DNA from 4 places in the Comamonas sp. 17RB genome. Region 3 is predicted to be linked to each of the others. Evidence: riboswitches for the same ligand, from Rfam matches in the RefSeq annotation. Region 3 holds a riboswitch; each other region holds the start of a gene.

Region 1 (5,580 bases), 570 kb from region 3:
CTCGGCGCGGTGGAGCTGGACACCGTGGCCGCCTACGCCAGCGGCGGCTACTACGTGGAAGGCAAGACGGCCGGGCACCTGGGCGAGGAAATGGCCAGCTATGTCGAGCTGGGCTTCCAGGCCGTCAAGATGAAGACCGGTCGCTGGTCGCCCCAGGGCGAAGAGTCGCGCGTGAAGGCCGCCCGCGAAGCCATCGGCCCCGATGTGGAACTGATGCTGGACTGCAACAACGGCTGGGTCGACACCGTGCAGGCCATGCAGTACCTGCGCCGCATGGAGCAGTACGACCCCTATTTCATCGAAGAGCCGTTCAGCCCCGACGACGTGGAAAGCCATGCCCGCCTGGCCAAGCTCACCCGCATTCCCGTGGCCACGGCGGAAATCGGCTACGGCCGCTGGTACCACAAGCACCTGCTGGACATGGGGGCCGCCTCCATCCTGCAGACCGATGCGGCCGTGTGCGGCGGCATCACCGAATGGAAGCGCATTGCCGCCATGGCCGCCGGCTACGGCATCCAGATGTGCCCGCACTGGTTCCACGACGTGCACGCACCGCTGGTGGCGGCCACGCCGAACGCGCGCTACGTCGAATTCTTCTGGGATGACCAGGTCCTGAACTTCCGCCGCCTGCTGGACCGCCAGCTGTCGCAGGAAAAGGGCCGTGTCGTTCTGCACCAGACGCCCGGCCTGGGCTTCAACTTTGACGAGGCACAGGTGGCGAAGTTCGGCCGCTGGAGCAAGGTGGCGTAAGACCCCTCGGCCCATATAAAAAAAGGAGACATACCATGCAACGCAGACAATTTCTGTCCACGGTCGCCGCAGCCGGCGCACTCTGTGCCCAGCCCGGCTTTGCCCAAGGCAAGCCCCCGGCGGGGCCGGTCAAAATCCTGGTCGGTTTCTCGGCCGGCGGCGGCACCGACATCCTGGCGCGCATCATCGCCAACAAGCTGAACACGCTGTGGGGCATCCCCGTCATCGTGGAAAACAAGCCCGGCGCGGCCGGCCTGATTGCGGCGGCCGAAGTGGCCAAGGCCCCGGCCGACGGGAACACCCTGATGATGGGCCACATCAACGCCCTGGGCATTGCCCCCGCGCTCAACCCCAAGCTCGGCTTTTCCCCCGAGCGGGACTTTGCGGCGATTGCGCTGGTGGGGCAGACCCCGCAGGTGCTGGTGGCCAGCCCCAAGTCGTCCACCTCCATGCAAGGACTGTTGGCGGCCTTGAAGAAGAAGTCCGGCGAAATCAGCTTCGGCTCTTCCGGAACGGGATCGGCCCAGCACCTGGCGCTGGCACTGTTCGAGCAGACGGCCGGGGTGTCGGCCCTGCACATCCCCTACAAGGGCGCATCGAATGTGATGACGGACTTGCTGGGCGGGCAGATCGACTATGCGTTCGAAGGCATGACCACGGCGTCGCCCTTCATCAAAGGCGGCAAGGTGCGCGCGCTGGCACAGACCGGCACCAAGCGCGTGAAAGCCTTCCCGGATGTGCCCACCGTGGCCGAACAGGGCTACCCTGGCTTCAACGCCAGCATCTGGTTCGGCCTGGTTGGCCCGGCCAAGATGCCTGTCGAGGTGGTGACCCGCATCAATGCCGACGTCAACCGCATCCTGGCCATGCCGGATGTGGTGAGCAAGCTGGAAGAGTTCGGGGCCGAAGACGGCGGCGGAACGCCGCAGCGCTTTGAGGCATTCATGCGGGATGAGCGGGCCAAGTGGGCCAACCTCATCCAGTCGCGCGGGATCCGGGTGGACGCCTGAACCCAGGGCAGGGCAGTCGCCGCCCAGGGCGTTGCGGGTGGAGGCAGTCGATCAGGTGCCGATCACCCCGCATGTGCGGAGCCCCGTACGGGCTGCCGGTGGCAGATGGCAGACAGCGGTCGCTTGTACCGCCGACGCCGCGGCAGCCCGTGAAACGACTGATACCAAAAGCCCCCGCTGTGTACGCACAGCGGGGGCTTTGCTTTCTGCCGGGTGGTGCACTGGGCTGCCGAGCGCCTTCCGGGTGTATGCAGGCCCGGAGGGCGCTGTCCAACAAGGGGCTGGGCAACAGCATGGCGGGGTGACGTGTTCGCTGCTGTTTTTGTCTTTGTATTTGATAATGAGTTATCATTATCAAATCTTGTTCATGGTACCGGCGATGGCAAAGCTTCTTCCCGTCACCGTCCTGTCTGGCTTTCTGGGCGCAGGCAAGACGACGCTTCTCAACCACATCCTCCACAACCGCGAAGGCCTGCGCGTCGCGGTCATCGTCAACGACATGTCCGAGGTCAACATCGACGCAGCGCTGGTGCGCGAAGGCGGCAGCGACCTGTCCCGGACCGAGGAAAAACTGGTCGAAATGAGCAACGGCTGCATCTGCTGCACCCTGCGCGAAGACCTGCTGGTGGAGGTGCGCCGCCTGGCCCGGGAAAAGCGCTTTGACTACCTGGTGATCGAATCCACGGGCATCTCCGAGCCGTTGCCGGTGGCCGAGACCTTTACCTTCACCGACGAAGCGGGCGCCAGCCTGTCGGACATTGCGGTGCTGGACACCATGGTCACCGTGGTGGACGGCTTCAACTTCCTCAAGGACTACGAATCCCGGGACAGCCTGCAGGGGCGCGGGGAATCAATGGGCGAGGGGGACGAGCGCAAGGTGGTGGACCTGCTGGTGGAACAGGTCGAGTTCTGCGATGTGCTGGTGCTCAACAAGACCGACCTCATCACCGGGGCAGAGCGCCTGCGGCTCATCGCCATCCTGAAGACCCTGAACCCGCGTGCATGCATCGTGGAATCCAGTTTCGGCAAGGTGCTGCTGGCGTCGGTGCTGTCCACCAAGCTGTTCAATTTCGACGAGGCGGCCAAGGCCCCGGGCTGGCTGAAAGAGCTGCGTGGCGAGCACACACCGGAAACCCAGGAATACGGCATCGGCAGCTTTGTCTACCGCGCGCGCCGGCCGTTCCACCCCAGGCGCTTTCACGCCCTGGTGGGGTCCGAATGGCCCGGTGTCATTCGCTCCAAAGGTTTTTTCTGGCTGGCCAGCCGCCCCCTCTATGCGGGCAACTGGTCGCAGGCCGGCGCCGTGTGCCGCCATGGCCGGGCAGGGCGCTGGTGGGCTGCCGTGCCCCGTGAACAGTGGCCGCGCGAGCCCGAGTCGCTGGCCACCATCACCCAGCACTGGGACGAGCGCGTGGGCGATGCCCGCCAGGAACTGGTGCTGATCGGCATCGGCATGGACGAATCGGCGCTGCGCCAGCGGCTGGATGCCTGCCTGCTGACCGACCACGAGATGGCCCTGGCCCCCAAGGCCTGGACCGGCTTTCATGACCCGTTCCCGGCCTGGGACTGACGCGGTGCATGCCCGGCTGCAGCCTTTATGCAGCGCTGCGCTCCATCAGCTGCCAGGGCATGCATTCCGGATGTGTCCGGCGTGTTGTGTCCGTTGCGGACATGTGTCCTGAACGATAATTCCTCGCTGCATTGAGATACATTTCAATGCTTGTTACGAGGTGCTGCATTGGCCTGACGGCCACTGGAGTTAAACGGGAAGCAGGTGCACTCCATGGAGTGCAATGCCTGCGCTGCCCCCGCAACGGTAAGCGAATCACCCTCTGCACCCAGGTAAGACCTGAAGCCACTGCGCACTGCGTGGGAAGGCGTGGAGTGGGCCGAAAGTTCCAGGACGGATGTCCCGGGACATCGGCATTTCGCGAGCCCGGATACCGGCCTTGTCACTTTTGTTGGACGCCGCGGGTGAGCGCGCAGTCCAGGTTGGATGGGTTCGTGCGCCGAGCTGTCCCGCCTGCGCATGCATGCCTGCGGATGTTTTCTTGAATCGGCCTTGCGGGAGAGCAGGGCCATCTGGAGCCGCGCATGCGCACCCCTTCCCGTGTTTCCCCAGGCCCCCTCTGCGGGCCTGTCGCTTTTCCCCTTTCCGCCCTGAAGCCCGTGACCGCCGGCGCCGCGCTGTGCTGCGCGCTGTGGGGTGCCCACGCCCAGGGCGTGGCCGACCACACCGCGGCCTCTGCTGCTTCTGCCGCCACGGCCGCTGCCTCCGCATCGACTTCGACATCGGCACCGACTGCCGCGCTGGGCGATGTCTTCGTCACCGCCACGGCCCGGCCCGAGGACCGTGCCCGCATTGCCGCCACCACCCAGGTCATCGACCGCCAGGACATCGAACGCTCGTCGGCCCGCTCGGTCACCGACCTGCTGGCCGAACATGCGGTGGGTTTCCTCAGCGAATGGACGGCGGCCCAGACATCGCTGAACCTGCGCGGCGCCGCCACCGACGGCCAGGGGCGCGACTTCAAGGGCCAGGTGCTGGTGCTGCTCAATGGCCGCCGCGCCGGCACGGCCAATCTGTCCAAGCTCAGCCTGACGGATGTGGACCGCATCGAAATCGTGCGCGGCCCCGCCTCGGTGGTGTACGGCAGCCAGAACATGGGCGGGGTGATCAACATCATCCTGCGCACCGGCGCCAGCGGCCCGCTGAACCGCGTCACGGTGACCGGCAGTTCCTGGGGCGGCTGGAGCACCCAGGCCCAGACCGCAGGCACCAGCGGCATGCTGGACTGGTATGTGGGCCTGAACACCAGCGCCCGCGATGACTACAAGTCCGGTGACGGCGGCACCGTCATGCAGAACACCGGCTGGAAGCGCCGTGGTGCGGTGGCCGCCCTGGGGCTGCAGATCGACAGCCTGAACCGGGTGGAGCTGCAGGCGCGCACCGACGGCATCTACAACGCGGGCTTCCGGGGATCCGGGTCCAACATCTACAGCAAGGACAACCGCGACAACCGCTCGCTGGACCTGACCTACACCGGCGCGCTGGCCGATCAGTCGGTCAGCTGGCTGGCGCAGGTCTACCACTTCGTGGACGAGGACGAATTCAACTGGGCGTCCCCCGTCATCAAGAGCGGCACCAACCCGGTGCCGGGCACGGCGCGCGACTACAACGACCGCAAGCTGGACGCCACCGGCATCCGCCTGCAGCCGCGCTTTCGCCTGTCTGCCGCCAACGACCTGCTGGTGGGCGTGGACTGGGAACGCAGCCATCTGCGCTCGGACCGCTTCCGCGTGGCCATGCCCGGCGGCCCGGCCGGCCAGGTGGCGCCGTACGACAACAACCAGACGGAAGAAACCAAGGCGCTGTACCTGGAAGACGCCCACACCCTGCTGGACAACCGGCTGACCTTGCGCGGCGGCCTGCGCAAGACCTGGGGCGAGACCCGGTTCGACCCCACGCCCAACCTGGCGTTTGCCCAGTCCAATGTGCGCAAGTACGACACCCACACCTGGTCCCTGGGTTCGACCTGGAAGGCCACCGACGACTGGAACCTGCGCGCAGGCATCGCCACCGGCTTCCGGGCGCCGACTGCCACCGAACTGGCCGCCGACTTCACCGCCGTGGGCGGCGGGCGCACCTTCGGCAACCCCAATCTGAAGCCCGAGACCAGCCGCCAGATCGAAGTGGGCGCCACCTTCACGCAGCCGGGCTGGAAGGTGGACGCAGCGCTATTCCAGAACGTCATCTCCAACCGCATCACCACCGTATCCCGGGGCCCCAGCACCAACACCTCGGACTATGCCAACAACG
Region 2 (5,580 bases), on a different contig from region 3:
CTTCCAGGCGCCGATACGCTTGTCCACCGACAGCGTGGCCTGGTGCTCGGGCAAACGGTCCGTCAGGCGCTGGCCCTTGCCATCGACCGCATCCAGGTGCTCGTAGCGTGCCGACAGATCCCAGCCCTGCCACTGGGTGCTGTAGCCCAGCGACCAGCCCTTCAGGCGTGCGCTGTCGATGTTGAAGGGGAACCACATGCCGGTGCCGTCGTCGGCCCAGGAGATCAGGTTCTTGACCTTGTTGTCGAAGCCCGTCAGCTTGAACTCGTGGCCGCCCACGCTCCAGTCCAGCCCGATTTCGTTGCCCTTGGAGCTTTCGGGCTGCAGGTTGGGGTTGCCGGACATGGGGTAGTACAGGTCGTTGAAGGTGGGCGCCTTCATGCTGCTGGCCCGTGCCACGCGCGCGCGCAGACCGGACAGGACTTCGTAGCCGTAGCCAATGCCCCAGGTGTTGTAGCCGCCGAACTGGGAGTTGTCGTCACGGCGCAGGTTGAGCTGCCAGGAATGCGCCGCGTGGCTGCCGTTCAGGCCGGCATAGGCGGCATTGGTCGAACGGTCCTTGTGGTCGTAGCGCTCGGACGAGGCAATCTGCTGCTCCAGACGCTCCAGGCCGGCCACCACCACACCCACCGGGGTCTTGATCTCGTTGCCCCATTTGTATTCGGTCTGCTCGGTCTGGAACAGGTCCTGGTAACGGTCGGTACGGCCCTCCAGGCGGTGGTGGGAACGCTGCTTGTCATTGGAACGCGACACGCTCAGGGTGCTGTTCCAGTTGGCAGACAGCCTGCCCGACAGCTTGAGCTGGCTAGTGGCGGCACGGAATTCGTTGTACGAACCGTTCACCAGCGGCATGCTCCAGTCGGGCATGAAGATGTAGTCCTGGTCGAACTCGGAATAGCTGTCCGCCCGCATCAGATTGGCATCCAGGCGCCAGTCGGCATTGAAGGCATAACCCAGTGCCGCCGTGACCGAGGTCTGGTTGAACTTGTCGGCATCGGAGCGGAATTCGGCGCTCTTGCGGTTGGTGGCCGAGAAGCCAGGGTCGATGACGCGCGCCATGTTCAGGCTGTAGTTCCAGCCGGACTGCTCGCCTGCAAAACCGCCATCGGCCTTTTTGTAGCCCGCGCGGCCCCAGGTGAGTGCGGCATGGGGCACGAATGCCTGCTTCACGCCCTTGCCCTGCTTGGTGAAGATCTGGATCACCCCGCCAATGGCATCGCTGCCATACAGGGCCGATGCCGGGCCGTGCACCACCTCGATGCGCTCAATGGCTTCCAGCGGCAGCGACTCCAGCGTGGGCGTGCCCAGCGTGGCCGAACCGAAGCGCACCCCGTCCACCAGCAGGACCACCTGCTTGCTGCCGCGGATATAGACGCTTTGCGTGTTGCCGCGGCCGCCGTTGCTGGACATCTGCACGCCGGCAAAGCGCTGCAGCACTTCGGCCAGCGAGCGGCCTGCCGAGTTGCTGATCTGCTCTTCGGTGATCACGCGCACATCGGCCAGGGTTTCGTCCAGCGGCGTTTCAGAGCGGGTGGCGGTCACCACCGTGGTGGACAGGGGCACGTTTTGCGCCGCAGCATGCTGGGCCAGGCAGGCCGCGGCCAGGGCCACGGCCGCCAGAGGAAAACGCACGGAAGCGCGCTGGCCTTCCGCTGGGAATGGTTGGAAATTTCGCATGGATGCACACATGGTTGGCACCGGCGTCCCCGCCCGTGCTTCACACAACCAGCAACCCGGGTCTGCATGCACAGCGGCACGCCAGCGGATGCTGGACCTGTTTTGGCCGGTATCCAGACTGGCGCACGGCTTGCCAAGCCTTCCCAGAGCGCATGGCTCCAGTGGCAAGAGATGGCAAGCGGGTCCTGCGGGACCTGTGCGCTCACTGTTGCGGGGGCAGTACATGCTGTGCCAGCGCGGGCGCCGGCGTCCATGTTTCCCGTTTAACCGCAGCGCCAGAACAGCGCTGCAAGCACCAAAACCCCGCATTGTAGGCAGCAGGCTGACACGGGGCTTGTAGGATGGCGAATGCCCTGCCCATGGAACCCTGGGCCGCGCAGGCGTGCCCACCCGCCCCGGGGGCGGTGCACACCGCTGTTTTGCCCTGGAACCTCCGTGCCCGCCTCACCCTCTCTCACCGCTTCTCCGCTGCCGCGCCTGCTGGCCAGTTTTTCGCTGCAGGAGTACCGGCGCCAGCCCTGGCGCAGCCTGACCGCCCTGCTGGCCATTGCGCTGGGCGTGGCCCTGGGTTTTGCGGTGCATGTGATCAACCAGTCGGCGCTGGATGAGTTTTCCCGCGCGGTGCGCAGCGTCAACGGCCAGCCAGATCTGGAATTCCGTGGCATGCGCGCCAGCCTGCCCCAGAGCATTTACCCGCTGATCGCGCTGCGGCCCGAGGTGCAGCATGCCGCGCCGTGGATCGAGGGCACGGTGCAGATCGACAGCACGCCCGCCACGGCCGTGGCTGGCGATCACGCGCCGCATGCCATCCCGGAACCACTGTCGCTGCGCCTGCTGGGCGGCGATGCCTTGCAGTCGGCCCCACTGGCCCCTGCGCTGCAGCCCCGGCTGTTTGCCGACCAGGACCGGTTGCAACTGTTCGCGCCCGACGCGGTGTTTCTGAACCCGGCGGCACTGCAGGCCCTGGGCCTGGACGAAGCCAGCGCCCCCGGCGCCCTGCTGCCGGTGCGCGTGCACACCCATGCCGTGACGCTGCGCGTGGCCGGCACGGTGGCGGCCGGCGGCGCCCCGCTGGCGGTGATGGACATTGGCGCCGCCCAGGACCTGCTGGGCCAGGACGGCCAGATCCAGCGTGTGGATGTGCTGCTGCGCAGCGGCACCGGCCGCAGCGCCTTCACCGCCGCGCTGCGTGCCCTGCCCGGCTGGCCGGCCCAGGTGCTGGTGCAGCAGCCGGGCGGTGAGCAGCAGCGTGCGGCCGAGATGTCACGCGCCTACCGCGTCAACCTGACCGTGCTGGCCCTGGTGGCGCTGTTCACCGGGGCGTTTCTGGTGTTCTCCGTACTGGCGCTGAGCGTGGCGCGGCGCGCACCGCAACTGGCGCTGCTGGCCGTGCTGGGGCTCACGCCCGCGCAGCGCATGCGCCTGGTGCTGTGGGAAGCCGCCCTGCTGGGCATGGTCGGCAGCGCGGCCGGCATTGCGCTGGGCACCGGACTGGCCTGGCTGGCCCTGCGCATGCTGGGCGGGGACCTGGGCGGCGGCTACTTTGCCGGCGGCCAGCCCCCGCTGCTGTGGAGCGCACCGGCTGCCGCCACCTTCTTTGCCCTGGGCCTGGCCGCCACCGTGGCCGGCGCCTGGTGGCCGGCACGCACGGCCCGTGCACTGCCGCCCGCGGCCACGCTCAAAGGGCTGGGCGCCGTGGGCCAGACGCCTGCGCGCGCCTGGACCGGCCTGGCCCTGGTGGCCGCCAGTGCGCTGCTGGCCAGCGTGCCGCCCATTGGCGGCATTCCCCTGGCCGCCTATGTGGCCGTGGGACTGATGCTGCTGGGCGGCATGGCGCTGCTGCCCTGGTTGCTGGATCGCGTGCTGGGCGGCCTGCAGCGGCTGTGGCCGGCCACGCTGCGCCAGCCGCTGTCCATGCTGGCGCTGGAACGTGCCCGCCGCATGCGGGCCAGCGCCAGCGTGGCCGTGGGCGGCGTGGTGGCCAGCCTGAGCCTGGCCGTGGCGCTGACGGTGATGGTCACCAGCTTTCGCGGCAGCATGCTGGACTGGCTGGACGCCGTGCTGCCCTCGCCGCTGTACCTGCGTGCGGCCGGCGGCTCGTCCAAATCCGACGCGGCGCTGCTGCCGCCCGCGTTGCTGCAGGCCGTGCGCGACCTGCCCGGGGTGAAACGCGCCCAGCCGATGCGGGCCACCAGCCTGTGGCTGGACCCGCAGCGCCCGGCCATCAGCCTGCTGCTGCGCCCGCTGCACGGCCCGCAGGCCCAGCAGCTGCCGTGGGTGGGGGCAGCGCCTGCCCAGTCGGTTCCGAACGGCATGGTTGCCGTCTACGTGAGCGAGGCCGTGGCCACGCTGTATGGCGTGCAGGCCGGCCAGCCCTGGCCGCTGCTGGACCGTGCGTTCAGCACCGGGCAGGCCGGCAGCAGTGCTGCCGGGACAGACGGCCCGGCCACTGCCCCCACGGCCGGCGCAGTAGAAACGCGCTTTTTCATTGCCGGCATCTGGCGCGACTACATCCGCCAGTTCGGCGCGGTGGCCATGGACTGGGGCGACTACCAGCGCCTGACGGGCGATGCCCGTATGTCCGAGCTGTCGCTGTGGCCTGCTGCGGGCGAAGACCAGGCCACGCTGCAGCCGCGCATCGAAGCTGCCCTGGCCCGGCTGTCCGGCGGGCAGGCTCCGCCGCTGGAATTCACCAGCAGCGCCGCGCTGCGCCAGCGCTCGCTGGAGATTTTTGACCGCAGCTTCGCCGTTACCTACTGGCTGCAGGCGGTGGCGATCGGCATCGGGCTGTTCGGCATTGCCGCCAGCTTCAGCGCCCAGGTCCTGGCACGGCGCAAGGAGTTTGGGCTGCTGACCCACCTGGGGCTGACGCGCCGGCAGATCCTCACCGTGGTCGCCGGCGAGGGGGCGGCCTGGACGGCCATGGGAGCGCTGGCCGGCACCTTGCTGGGCCTGGGCGTGGCCGCCATCCTGGTGCACGTGGTCAACCCGCAAAGCTTTCACTGGACCATGGAGCTGCGCCTACCCGCCGGGCGCCTGCTGGCCCTGGCCTGCGCCGTGGTGCTGGCCGGCACCCTGACGGCCTGGTGGGCCGGCCGCAAGGCCACCGGTGAGGACGCGGTGCTGGCGGTGAAGGAAGACTGGTAACGGCAGCATGGCGCCTGCGGCGGTGGCACACCGCCACCGCGTGCCACCCGACATTCCCGCCATTACCGACGTGCCCGCCATGCCGCCCTGGCCTTTGGTCGGCCCGGCTACGTTCTGTCATACCTGCATTGGCGCTGCTGCCGTACAACCGCTGTCTAACCACCGGAGGCATGCATGCAAGTCCAGACCTATCTCCTGTTCCAGGGCCGCTGCGAAGAGGCCCTGAACTTTTACCGCGATGCGATCGGTGCGACCATCCAGGCGCTGATGCGCTACAGCGAAAGCCCGGAGCCGCCCCCACCCGAATGCACGCCCGCACGGCCCGACATGGTGATGCACGCCAGCCTGCAGGTGGGCGAGACCCTGATCATGGCCAGCGACGACCCCAGCCCCGGTACCCGCCCCTTTACCGGCTTCAGCCTGACCTTGAACTGCACCGATGCCGCCGAGGCCCGCAAGCACTTTGATGCGCTGTCCGCCCAGGGAGAGGTCACCATGCCGCTGGGGCCGACGTTTTTCTCCCCGTCCTTTGGCATGCTGAAAGACCGTTTCGGCGTGCCCTGGATGGTGATCGTGGCGCAGGAACAGGCAGGCTGCGGCGCCACCTAGGCAAGCCTTTGCCCGACTGGCGACACCGCGGCATGCAAAAGGCGCCTGGCATGGCTGCGCAGGCGCCTGATGTGGGTGGCGATAGGCCGCCACCAGGCCTGGGGGCCAGGTGGACTGGGTGCGCCCTAGACCTTGGTCACCGGCTTC
Region 3 (5,580 bases):
AGAAGGCGCCGGTGGTCATGGAGATGGCGCCTGCGCCCAGGCCGGCCACGGTGACCAGCACCGCCCCGGTGGAGGCGCCTGCCGAGATGCCCAGCAGATACGGCTCTGCCAGCGCATTGCGCAGCAGCGACTGCAGGATCACGCCGGAGATGGCCAGGCCCGCGCCGCAGCTGGCGGCCACCAGTGCCCGCGGCAGCCGGTAGTTCCAGACGATGCCCTGGGTGATGGGGTCGACGGCGGACAGCGGCTGGCCCAGCAGCTGGTGGGCCAGCACCTGAAAGACGGTGTGCGCGGAGATGTCGGTCTCGCCGATGGCGATGCCCAGCACGACCGCGATCAGCAGCAGGGCGGCGGCCGCGGCCACCACCCAGGCCGTGCGCAGCAGCCGGCCGCCAGCGGTGCCGGCTGCGTCTGCGCGAGGGAGTGCAGTCTCTGCTTGCATGGAAATAGGGGGCTGCCGTGCAGGGCGGCACGGCAGGGGGCTTTCTTCTTGCTGTTCTTACTTGGCTGCGCCTTGCAGGCGGAGCACGGCCTCGGCAATCTGTTCCATGCCGTCGACCTGGCGGATCGAGCCTTGCAGGGCATCCGCATCGACGATGACGATGCGCTGGTGCTTGACGGCATCCATGTGCTGGGTGACCGGGTCCTTCTTCAGGAATTCCAGCTTCTTCTGGTAGTCATCGGCAGGGAAGCGGCGGCGGTCCATGCGGGCAATGATCAGAATCGAGGGGTTGGCCTTGGCAATGGTTTCCCAGCCCACGGTGGGCCATTCTTCGGTGGAGCTGACGACGTTGCGCAGGCCCATGGACTGCATCATGTAACCGGCCACACCGTTCTTGCCGGCCATATAGGGGTCGGCCGCCAGATCGGCGCTGGAGAACCACAGCGCCGCCGACAGGTCTTGCAGCTTGGAGGCCTTGACCTTGGCGATGGCCTGGGCCTGGCGTGTGCCGAGGTCCTTGACCAGGCTGTCGCCGCGCGCCTGCACGTCAAAGATCTGGGCCAGCTGGTGAATGCTCTTGTACAGGGACTTCACGTCGTAGCCGGCCGTGCGTGTGCCGTCCGACCCCACCAGGTTGTTCTTGCCTTCGCAGTCGGTGGGCATGGCGTAGGTGGCAATGCGCAGGTCGTGGAATTGCTCGCGGGTGCCGACCACGCCGTCCTTGCCGACCATCCATTCGAACTGGGACACGACCAGCGCCGGGCGCTTGCCGATCACCGACTCGAAGCTGGGAATGTTGTCGGACAGGCGTGGAGCCTTGTCGTTGACGGCCTTGAACTGCGGCAGCACCGGGTTGAACCACAGCGCCGTGCCGGCCACCTTGTCGCCCAGGCCCAGCGCATACAGCATCTCGGTGCCGCCCTGGCCGATGGTGACGGCCGAAGCAGGGGCCTTGTCGAAAGTGACGGTGTGGCCGCAGTTCTGCACCTGCAAGGGATAGTCCGTGGCGTGGGCGGTGAAGGTGGTGGCCAGCAGGGCGGTGCAGGCAAGGCTTCGGATCAGCATCAGGCTCGTCTTTCCAGGTTGGGCAGGGACCACTGGAAGACAAGGCACAACCCACGCTGTGCGTGCGGGCCGCAGCGGCGCCGGAACGACAGAGTCACGAGAAATGGCTCACTTCCCGGACACCCCGCCGGCAATGAATGGTTGGTGCTTTGGCAGGTCTCCTGACTGGCAGATCAGCGCCTCGCGACCACCTTCCCAAACTGGCGTTCAGTGGTGTGTCGGTCGCGGGCTCATTGCCTACAGTTGCGGGGGCAGTTCCATTTGGCAGGCAGCGCCAGGGGCGCGGTCTGCACTGGATTCCCTCATGCGGCCAGCGTACGCCGGTGCATGTCCTTGCGGAACCAAAGTTCGGGTAATGTAGCTGATTTTGTAGCGGCAGCCCCCCACGGCAGCCTGTGCGCATGGCGGTTTCGAGTCTGGCATGACCCTGTCTTTGTCCCTGTCCCATCTGATTTCCATTCAGCCGGTCGAGCGCCTGCAGGAGGTGGACGGTTTTCTGCGCGATGCACGCGTGCAGATGTTCGGTGCGCGCGTGTCTGCCCAGGACACGGCGGCGGACCTGCTGCATTTCGAGCAGGTGTACGGGGGGGGCGGCGGGCGGATGTGGGCGGCCCACGATGCGCAGCGGGGTGTGGTGGGCAGCATTGCCTACCGCCCGTACGACGGCCGGTTTGCGCAGCTGGATTTCGGGCCGCTGGCCGTGGTGGAAGTGGTGCGCCTGTTTGTGGCGCCGGTGTGGCGGCGACAGGGGCTGGCACAGGCCTTGTGGGCCACGCTGCAGGCCCACGCCCGGGCCCACGGGGTGGAGGTGCTGTACCTGCACACCCACCCGTTCTTGCCGGGGGCGCTGGAGTTCTGGCAAGGCAACGGGTTTGCGGTGCTGCAGCGCGAGGCCGACCCGGTCTGGCAGACCATCCACATGCAGTGCCTGTTGCCGCCTGCGCTGCCCACCGCAGCGTGCACTTAGCTGTCCCCGTTGCGCGAAGGGTGTGCTGCCGCTCCTATAATTTGCGCTTTGAACAGGAGCTCTGCATGGCGCATGCCCATGCCGGGTGAAACGGGAAGTCCGGTGACCTTCGCCTTCGGGTGGGAAGCATTCCGGCGCAGCCCCCGCTGCTGTAAGCCTGACCGCCACACGTTGATGCCACTGGGTACGCTACCTGGGAAGGCCGTGTGTGCGGTATGACGGCGAGCCAGAATACCGACCTGTTCGATTGCAGTGGTATGCCACGGGGTGTGGGCTGTTTGCTGACTGGCCCTTTCCACCGCTTTGGCGGTGCGACCCGGGTCTGTCGCACGCATCGCTTCCCCACCGCATGCTTTTTGTTGCGTGGCGGCTCGGGGAGAGCATGGTTCAACCGTTCACACATCGGCATGCCCGGCGCATGCCTGTCCCAACATCCGTGCAGGGCGCGGGCATGGCTGCGCGCTGCACTGCGGATGTCTCCATGGCGCGGCCTGCCGGGCAGGACCGGCGCATGCACCCCCTGACCTGCGGCGCGCAGCGGCTGTTCGGCCGTGTCCGTGGCCGTAACTGTGGGCGTCATGGCGGCCAGGCGGCCGTGGGCCCTGCCGCTGCACAGCCCTTACATCGCCCACGCCGCGCACACTGCGCCGGCACCCCCTTCACTGGCAGCGGGCACTGAGGCCGCAGCTTTCTTTTTCTTCGGAGCACAGGAGTTTCTGACCATGAGTACGCACCACAAGATCCCCGCCACCATCGTTACCGGCTTTCTGGGCAGCGGCAAGACCACGCTGCTGCGCCACATTCTGCAGAACGCCAATGGCCGGCGCATTGCGGTGATCGTCAACGAGTTCGGCGAACTGGGGATCGACGGCGAGATCCTGCGTGGCTGCGGCATCGGCTGTGAAGACGAAACCAATCCGCAAAGCGGTCAGCTCTACGAGCTGGCCAACGGCTGCATGTGCTGCACCGTGCAGGAAGAGTTCTACCCGGTCATGCGCCAGCTGATTGCGCGGCGCGACGATATCGACCACATCCTGATCGAAACCAGTGGCCTGGCCCTGCCCAAGCCCCTGGTGCAGGCATTCAACTGGCCCGAAATCAAGAACGCCTGCACGGTGGACGCCGTGATCACGGTGGTGGATGTGCCGGCGACGGCCGCCGGCCAGTTTGCGGCCAACCCGGCGGCCGTGGATGCCCAGCGCAAGCAGGATCCGAATCTGGACCATGAGTCCCCGCTGCACGAGCTGTTTGAAGACCAGCTGATTTCCGCTGACCTGGTGGTGCTGAGCAAGCTGGACCTGGCCAGCGCGCAGGACCGCGCCAAGGTGGAGGCCATCGTGCGCGAAGAGGTGCCGGCCCAGGTGAAGATCGTGGCGGCCGAGCATGGCCAGATCGACCTGGGGGTGGTGCTGGGCCTGTCCAGCGCTTCGGAAGAGAGCATCCATGAGCGGGTGGGCCACCATGAGCATGGCGAAGGCGAGGAACACCACCACGACGCGCACGACCACGATGCCTTCGATTCCGTGGTGATCGAGCTGCCCGAGGTGGACCGGGATGCCCTGCTGGCGTGCCTGGCCGACATCGTGGCCGAGAACACGGTCTACCGCGTCAAGGGCTTTGCGTCCCTGGAAGGCAAGCCCATGCGCCTGGTGGTGCATGGCGTGGGCAAGCGCTTTGACAGCTATTTCGACCGCCGCTGGCGTGATGACGAGGCACGCAAGACGCATCTGGTCTTCATCGGCCACGATCTGGAAGAGGACCGCATCCGCGCCGCGTTGAACGGTCTGACCGCCGGAGCGCTCTGATGCATTTGCTTGCCGTCCAGCCCGGGGGCTTTGTCGATGACGAAGCCTTTGTCTCCAGCCTGGGCCAGTCGCCGGCCGATGTGGTGGTGCTCAGTGCAGCCGACACCACGCTGGCCTTGCTGGCCGAGGCCTATGGCCAGCTGCAGGCCAGCGCCGCGCAGCAGGGCCTGGAGCCGGGCAGGGACGGCGAGCGTTTGCCGACGGTGCGGCTGGCCAATCTGATGCATCTGCGCCAGCCGGCCTCGGTGGACCTGTACGTCGATGAGGTGCTGCAGCATGCCCGGGTGATTGTGGTCGACCACCTGGGTGGCGAGAGCTACTGGCCCTATGGCACGGAGCGCATCCGCGAGGTGTGCCGCCAGAACGGCATTGTGCTGGTGATGTTTTCCGGGGATACGACGGAAGACCTGAACCTGCTGCAAAAGAGCACGGCCTCCGTGGAGCAATGCCGTAGCATCTGGCGCTATCTGCGCGAAGGCGGGGTGGCCAATGCCCGCGAGATGTTCCGCTATCTGTGGCACAGCTTTCTGCAAGGGCCGCAGCCGGCGCTGGCGCCGCGCCCACTGCCGTCTGCTGCGGTCTACCACCCCGCGCACGATGCGGCGACGGCCGCACACTGGCTGGAGCCCGGGCCTTGGCAGTGGCAGGCCGGCGCGCCCGTGGTCATGGTGGTGTTCTACCGTGCCCACCTGCAGTCGGGCAATACGCAGGTGTTCCACCAGCTGTGCCAGCAGCTGCTGGCGCAGGGCATGAACCCCTTGCCGCTGGCGCTGCTGTCGCTCAAGGATGCGACCAGCCTGGCCTTGCTGCACCAGCTGTGCGGTGCGCACCAGGTGTCGCTGATTCTGAACACCACGTCGTTTGCGCAGTCGTCGCTGGAAACGCCGGGCGACCATGCGCTGGCGGGCGATATTCCGGTGCTGCAGGTCATCATGTCCGGCAGCAACCAGCAAAGCTGGCTGGACGATGCACATGGGCTGCAGCCGCGGGACATTGCCATGCATGTGGCCATGCCCGAGGTGGACGGGCGCATCATCACGCGGGCCATCAGTTTCAAGGGGCTGTCGCATCGCAGCGAGCTGACGCAGTCGGATGTGGTGCAGTACCAGGCCCATGCCGAGCGGCTGGATTTTGTGGTGGCGCTGGCGCAGCGCTGGTGCCGTTTGCGCCACAAAGCCAATCCGGACAAGCGGCTGGCCCTAATTCTGGCCAACTACCCGACGCAGGAAGGCCGCCTGGGCAATGGCGTGGGGCTGGATACGCCGGCTTCCGTCATCCATATCCTGCAGGCGCTGCAGCAG
Region 4 (5,580 bases), on a different contig from region 3:
GCCCCGGGGGTCGAGGCGGCTACCTTCCAGGCCATGCTGCGCGCCCAGGCGGCAGGCCTGGAAGCAGGAAGTCTGGGGGGCGGAGTGCCGGGAGAAGACCGGCCGGTGTAGCGGCCTTGGCCGCCGGGATGAGGGTGGGGGGTGTCTGCAAAAACCACCGCGCCGTCATCCTGAACCGGGGGTTCAGGTGGGCGAGGGCAACCAGACGTTGGGTTCGTCTAACGCGAGACGATCACGCTTGCCTGGCAATGTACCAAGCCCGTGCTCAGGGAGCATTGGTTCAAGGCAATATAAAGCACGGCAGATTTGCAGACGCCTTTATTTTAGCGCGTGCCCGGCGGCTTGTGGTGGACCGGATGGAGAAAAGGGGGATTTGCGCGGCAGCAGCTTTTCGGCGCTGCCGCAAGGCCTCTACAGCAGCTTGCTGTCGACTTCCAGCGCCGCTTCCAGGCGTTCGATCAGCGCCTGAGCCTGCTGCAGCTCGTGCTCGCGCAGCACCAGCAGCTCATGCAGCTGCGCGGCCAGTACCTGGGCTTCTTCCTGTGCCTGCTGCGCTTGCTGCAGGGTGTCGTCCCGCGGTGTGTCTTCCAGCGGAGCAGCGGGCAGTGCGTCGGCTGCAGGGGCCGCGGGTGCCAAGCCGTTTTCCAGCGTCAGCTCCAGCTCTTGCTCCAGTTCCTGCACGCGGGTGTACAGCGATGCACTCTCGAACGCCAGATTGACGGCGGCCAGCACCCCCACGCGTTCGCGGGCGCGCACCTTGCCGGTGTTGCGGATGCGTTCCATGTCCGCATCCACCCGCTGCACGGCGGCCAGCAGCATGTCTTCCTGGCCCTCGGGGCAGGTCAACACATAGTCTTGCTGGAGGATGCGCGCTTCGATCTGGCTCATGGTGCCTCTTGGTTGGCGGGCAGGCGCTCAATCAGTGCGTCCACCCGTGCACGTGCCGCCTGCAGGCGCGAGCGCAGGGAATCGCGCTCCTGTGTGAGCGCGGCCACCTGCTCGGCCAGCAGGGCATTGGTGCGCTGAAGCTCGGCGTGGCGCAGCAGCAGGCGATCAACACGCTCTGCCAGCGGCTCGATCATGGAAGGCTGCGAGGTCATGGACATAGAGGGTAGCAATTGTAGGCGTGCCTAAATGTAAGCAGGTGAAATAAGGCCGAATCAGCCTGCATATGACGCTGGAAAACACCGGTGCACAGCAGTTTTTCTACGAACGGCACGACTGAAACTAAAATCGCGGCTGTTGGTGCTCGCAGCGCGGTTCACGCGCAGCAGTTCAACGGGAAGCAGGACGGCCTCGTTTTTTTCAGAACCCGCCCAGCCTGCGCTGCCCCCGCAACGGTGAGTCCCTGGTGCATGCCATGCACCCCCGCCATCTGATACCGCCACTGGATGCCTTGAACAAGCGTCTGGGAAGGCGATGGTGTGGAGGACCAGCCCGGATACCGGCCAACACTGGTGTGCCCGCTCGAGCGGGCATGGTTTTGCCCATCACTGGCGGGGAGGCTGGTACGGGCGACTAGGTGTTTTTTTCTCATGTTTTCGAATGTTTTGAAGGCCGGTGCCGTGGCGCCCGCCTTGCCGTGGTCTGCCGTGTCGGCAGCCATGTTGTGCGCGGTGGCGGCCGCTGCCCAGGCCCAGGAGAGCCCCTCTGCACGCGCCACGCTGGAGGAGACCGTGGTGTCCGCCACGCGCAGCGAGCAGCGCCTGTCGGACGTGATTGCGGACATGACGGTCATCGACCGCGACCAGCTGGACCAGCAGGCCGGCCGGTCGCTGGAAGACGTGATGGCCAAGCTGCCCGGCGTGCAGATCACCCGCAACGGCGGCCCCGGCACCGAAACCGGTCTCTACCTGCGCGGCGCCAGCAAGCAGCACACGGCGGTCTATATCGACGGCATCCGTGTCGATGTGCAGAACGGCTCCGGCGGTGCGCAGTGGGAATCCCTGCCGGTGGACCTGATCGAGCGCATCGAAGTGCTGCGCGGCCCGGCAGGTGCGGTCTATGGCTCGGACGCGCTGGCGGGCGTGGTGCAGGTGTTCACCAAGCGCGGAACCGCCGGCGTGCAGCCCTTTGTGGGCCTGGGGGCCGGCGAGTACGGCAGCCGCAAGGCCGAGGCTGGCATCAGCGGCGCCCAGGGCATGGTGGATTACGCGCTGGGCCTGTCCTATGCCGAAAGCCATGGCTTCGACTCCAAGAACCGCGGTGTGCACAACGAAGACCGCGATGGCTACACACGCAAATCGGCCAACGCCCGCGTGGGGCTGCAACTGAACGCCGACCAGCGCCTGGAGCTGACGGCCCTGACCAGCCGCACCAATGCCGGGTATGACGCCAGCAAATCGGTCAAGGACGACCGCGGCCTGCGCGCGCTGGATGCCTATGGCCTGAGCTGGACCGCCCAGTGGACGGAGCGCTTTCGCACGCGCCTGTCCGTCAGCGAATCCACCAACCGCTACGAGACCTCGGGCACCAGCACCTACGAAGCCGAAACCCGGCTGCGCACCATGCTGCTGCAGAACGAGTGGCTGCTGGGCCCGGGCACCTTGAGCCTGGCGCTGGAGCGGCGCGAAGACACGCTGGAAAACACCGGCCTGAAAAATACCAGCCACAGGGACCGCGACCAGACCGGCGTGGCCATCGGCTACGGCGCCAAGTTCGGTACCCACAGCGTGCAGCTGAATGCCCGCAGCGACGAGGACAGCGACTTCGGCCGCAAGAACACCGGCGGCATCGGCTACGCCTGGGCATTTGCGCCCCAGTTGCGCGCCACCGCCTCCACCTCGACCGGCTTTCGCGTGCCCAGCCTGTACCAGCGCTTTTCGGACTATGGCGATCCGGCCCTGGCACCCGAAGAAAGCCTGAACAAGGAAATCGGTCTGCGCTGGGCCGACCAGGGCAACCACCTGGGGGTGACGCTGTACCGCAACAAGCTGCAGAACCTGGTGTCCTATGAAAAAGGCCTGGGCAGCTGCGGCAAGACGTCCTGCTATGTGAACGTGGAGCGTGCGCAGCTGCAGGGCATCACCCTGACCGGTGCCTACCGCACCGGCCGGCTCAAGTGGTATGGCTCCGTGGATTTCCAGAACCCCACGAACGAGGCCACCGGCAAGCTGCTGGAGCGCCGCTCGCGCCGCTTTGCCACCCTGGGGGTGGATGCCGCCGTGCACGGGTGGACACTGGGCGGGGAAATGCAGGCGGCCAGCCGCCGCTACAACGCCAAGGACGAGCAGGTCATGAGCCTGGGTGGCTACACCCTGTTCAACCTGTCGGCCTCCACGCAGGTGGCCAGGGACCTGACCCTGACCGCACGCATCGACAACCTGATGGACCGGGCCTATACCTTGGCCCAGGATTACGCCACGCCGGGCCGCACCTTCTGGGTGGGCCTGAAATGGCTGCCCCGTTGACCGCCGGGGCCGCCGGAAAGCATGCATGTTGACTGATACTTCCGCCCAAGCTGCGCGCCGCTGCGTGGCCGTGTTGGTGGCGGCCCCGGCATCGGGCCAGGGCAAGACCACCGTGACCGCCGCGCTGGCGCGCTGGCACACCCGCCAGGGGCGCACGGTGCGCGTGTTCAAGTGCGGCCCGGATTTTCTGGACCCCTACTGGCACCAACTGGCCAGCGGTGCACCGGTGCACAACCTGGACGGCTGGATGGTGGGCATGGACGAGGTCCGGGCCCGCCTGCATGCCGCCGCCGGTGAGGCCGATGTCATCCTGATCGAAGGGGTGATGGGCCTGTTTGACGGCAGCCCGACTGCCGCCGATCTGGCCCAGCAACTGGGCGTGCCCGTGCTGCTGGTGGTGGATGCGGGCGCGATGGCCGGCTCGTTTGGCGCCCTGGTGCTGGGCATGCGGCAGTACCAGCCGGAGGTGCCGTGGGCCGGGGTGCTGGCCAACCGCGTGGCCACCGGCATGCATGCGCAGATGCTGCAGACCAGCCTGCGTGAACCCGATCTGTGGCTGGGCGCGCTGGCGCGCATCGGCCAGGGCAGGGATGCACAGCTGCTGCCGGAGCGCCACCTGGGCCTGGTGGCCGCGCACGAGCTGCCCGATGCCATGGCACGGCTGAACGCCGCCGCCGACCAGCTGGCCGACACCCCGCTGGGCCAGATGGACTGGGCCGCCTGGCAGCGCTGGAGCGTGGAATTCCCCGCAGCAGCAGCGGCCCAACCGCCGGCCGGACAGCAGGCGCTGCAGCCCTGGCTGCAGGGGCGCACGGTGGCCGTGGCCAGCGATGCGGCCTTCAGCTTCATCTACCCGGCCAACCTGGACTGCCTGCAGGCCATAGGGGCCAATCTGGCATTTTTCTCGCCCCTGGCTGGCGAAGGCCTGCCGCCCTGCGATGCCCTGTGGCTGCCCGGCGGCTATCCGGAACTGCATGCCGGCAAGCTGGCGGCCAACACCGGGCTACAGGCCGATTTGCGTGCCCACGTGGCGGCGGGCAAGGCGGTGTGGGCCGAGTGCGGCGGCATGCTGGCCCTGGGCCAGCAGATCACCGATGCGCAAGGCCAGTCCCAGCCGCTGTGGGACATCCTGCCGGGCACGGCGCAGATGCAGACCCGGCTCGCCGGTCTGGGCATGCAGCAATGCCAGCTGCAAGGCAGCGTGCTGCGCGGCCACACCTTCCACTACTCGCGCTTTGACTGCAGTGCGCCGGAGGTCGGGCGTACCAGCCGTGCACGCCAGCCGGTGGAGCCCGGCAAGGGCGAGGCGGTCTACCGCCAGGGCAGCGTGCACGCCAGCTACTTCCACGCCTGGTTCCCTTCGCACCCGCGTGCGGTGGCCGCCTTGCTGGGGGCCGAGCCGGTGTGCTGGGGCGGGCCGGCAGAGCTTTCATAATCCACGCCACCATGAGCGATTCCCTTTCTTCCCCCGTGGCCTGGCAGGAACTCATCCTGGGCGGCCAGAAAAGCGGCAAGACCCGCCGTGCAGAACAGGCTGCGCGTGACTGGCTGGATGCCGCCCCCGGGCGCAGCGCCACCTACCTGGCCACCGGCCAGGCCTGGGACGACGAGATGCGCGCCCGCATTGCCCGCCACCAGGTGGACCGGGCTGCGCGCGTGCCGGGCATGCAGACGGTGGAAGCGCCGCTGCAGCTGGCCCAGGCCCTGCAGGCCCACAGCAACCCCCAAACGCTGGTGGTGGTGGACTGCCTGACCATGTGGCTGACCAACTGGATGATGCCGATGGAGGCCGCCGCTTCCTCCACGTTCTCCACGTCCGCGGAGCCATCGCCGGACTGGGGCGCACAGCGCAGCCGGTTGCTGCAGGTGCTGGTGCACTGCCCCGGCCCGGTGGTGCTGGTGGGCAACGAAATCGGTCTGGGCGTGATCCCCATGGGGCGCGAGGTGCGCGCCTTTGTCGATGCGCTCGGGGTGTTGAACCAGGACGTGGCCGCCGCATGCAGCCGTGTGACCTTGATGGCAGCGGGTTTGCCGCTGCAGCTGAAATGACCGGGATGGCTTCTTCCATGGCACTGCCGCGTACTGTGGCCCAGGGGCTGCGTCACCGTGCTGCGGCCATCGCCTGCCTGGTCCTGTGGGCGGCGCTGCCGTCCATGCCCGTGCAGGCCGC

What was found. Region 3 has a riboswitch for cobalamin ahead of cobW (cobalamin biosynthesis protein CobW). Riboswitches for the same ligand answer to the same signal wherever they lie in the genome.
Region 1: it holds a riboswitch for cobalamin, as region 3 does, so the genes downstream of both, QM470_RS03130 (TonB-dependent receptor) here and cobW (cobalamin biosynthesis protein CobW) in region 3, are expected to answer to the same signal.
Region 2: it holds a riboswitch for cobalamin, as region 3 does, so the genes downstream of both, QM470_RS03920 (TonB-dependent receptor domain-containing protein) here and cobW (cobalamin biosynthesis protein CobW) in region 3, are expected to answer to the same signal.
Region 4: it holds a riboswitch for cobalamin, as region 3 does, so the genes downstream of both, QM470_RS10450 (TonB-dependent receptor domain-containing protein) here and cobW (cobalamin biosynthesis protein CobW) in region 3, are expected to answer to the same signal.

What each region holds. Positions count from the first base shown of each region.
Region 1 covers NZ_JASHHY010000001.1:725,268-730,847, reverse strand. The annotation lists gene QM470_RS03145 (mandelate racemase/muconate lactonizing enzyme family protein) at 1-750, shown strand, start outside; gene QM470_RS03140 (Bug family tripartite tricarboxylate transporter substrate binding protein) at 786-1,760, shown strand; gene zigA (zinc metallochaperone GTPase ZigA) at 2,140-3,330, shown strand; cobalamin riboswitch at 3,472-3,726, shown strand; gene QM470_RS03130 (TonB-dependent receptor) at 3,930-5,580, shown strand, end outside.
Region 2 covers NZ_JASHHY010000002.1:143,653-149,232, forward strand. The annotation lists gene QM470_RS03920 (TonB-dependent receptor domain-containing protein) at 1-1,632, opposite strand, end outside; cobalamin riboswitch at 1,765-1,992, opposite strand; gene QM470_RS03925 (FtsX-like permease family protein) at 2,146-4,824, shown strand; gene QM470_RS03930 (VOC family protein) at 4,999-5,433, shown strand; gene QM470_RS03935 (bacteriohemerythrin) at 5,559-5,580, opposite strand, start outside.
Region 3 covers NZ_JASHHY010000001.1:155,368-160,947, reverse strand. The annotation lists gene QM470_RS00685 (FecCD family ABC transporter permease) at 1-442, opposite strand, end outside; gene QM470_RS00680 (ABC transporter substrate-binding protein) at 500-1,507, opposite strand; cobalamin riboswitch at 1,642-1,868, opposite strand; gene QM470_RS00675 (GNAT family N-acetyltransferase) at 1,929-2,474, shown strand; cobalamin riboswitch at 2,512-2,731, shown strand; gene cobW (cobalamin biosynthesis protein CobW) at 3,197-4,279, shown strand; gene cobN (cobaltochelatase subunit CobN) at 4,279-5,580, shown strand, end outside.
Region 4 covers NZ_JASHHY010000005.1:69,688-75,267, forward strand. The annotation lists gene QM470_RS10435 (sensor domain-containing protein) at 1-111, shown strand, start outside; gene QM470_RS10440 (cell division protein ZapA) at 412-888, opposite strand; gene QM470_RS10445 (hypothetical protein) at 885-1,100, opposite strand; cobalamin riboswitch at 1,227-1,467, shown strand; gene QM470_RS10450 (TonB-dependent receptor domain-containing protein) at 1,536-3,410, shown strand; gene QM470_RS10455 (cobyrinic acid a,c-diamide synthase CobB) at 3,436-4,845, shown strand; gene cobU (bifunctional adenosylcobinamide kinase/adenosylcobinamide-phosphate guanylyltransferase) at 4,857-5,459, shown strand; gene QM470_RS10465 (ABC transporter substrate-binding protein) at 5,477-5,580, shown strand, end outside.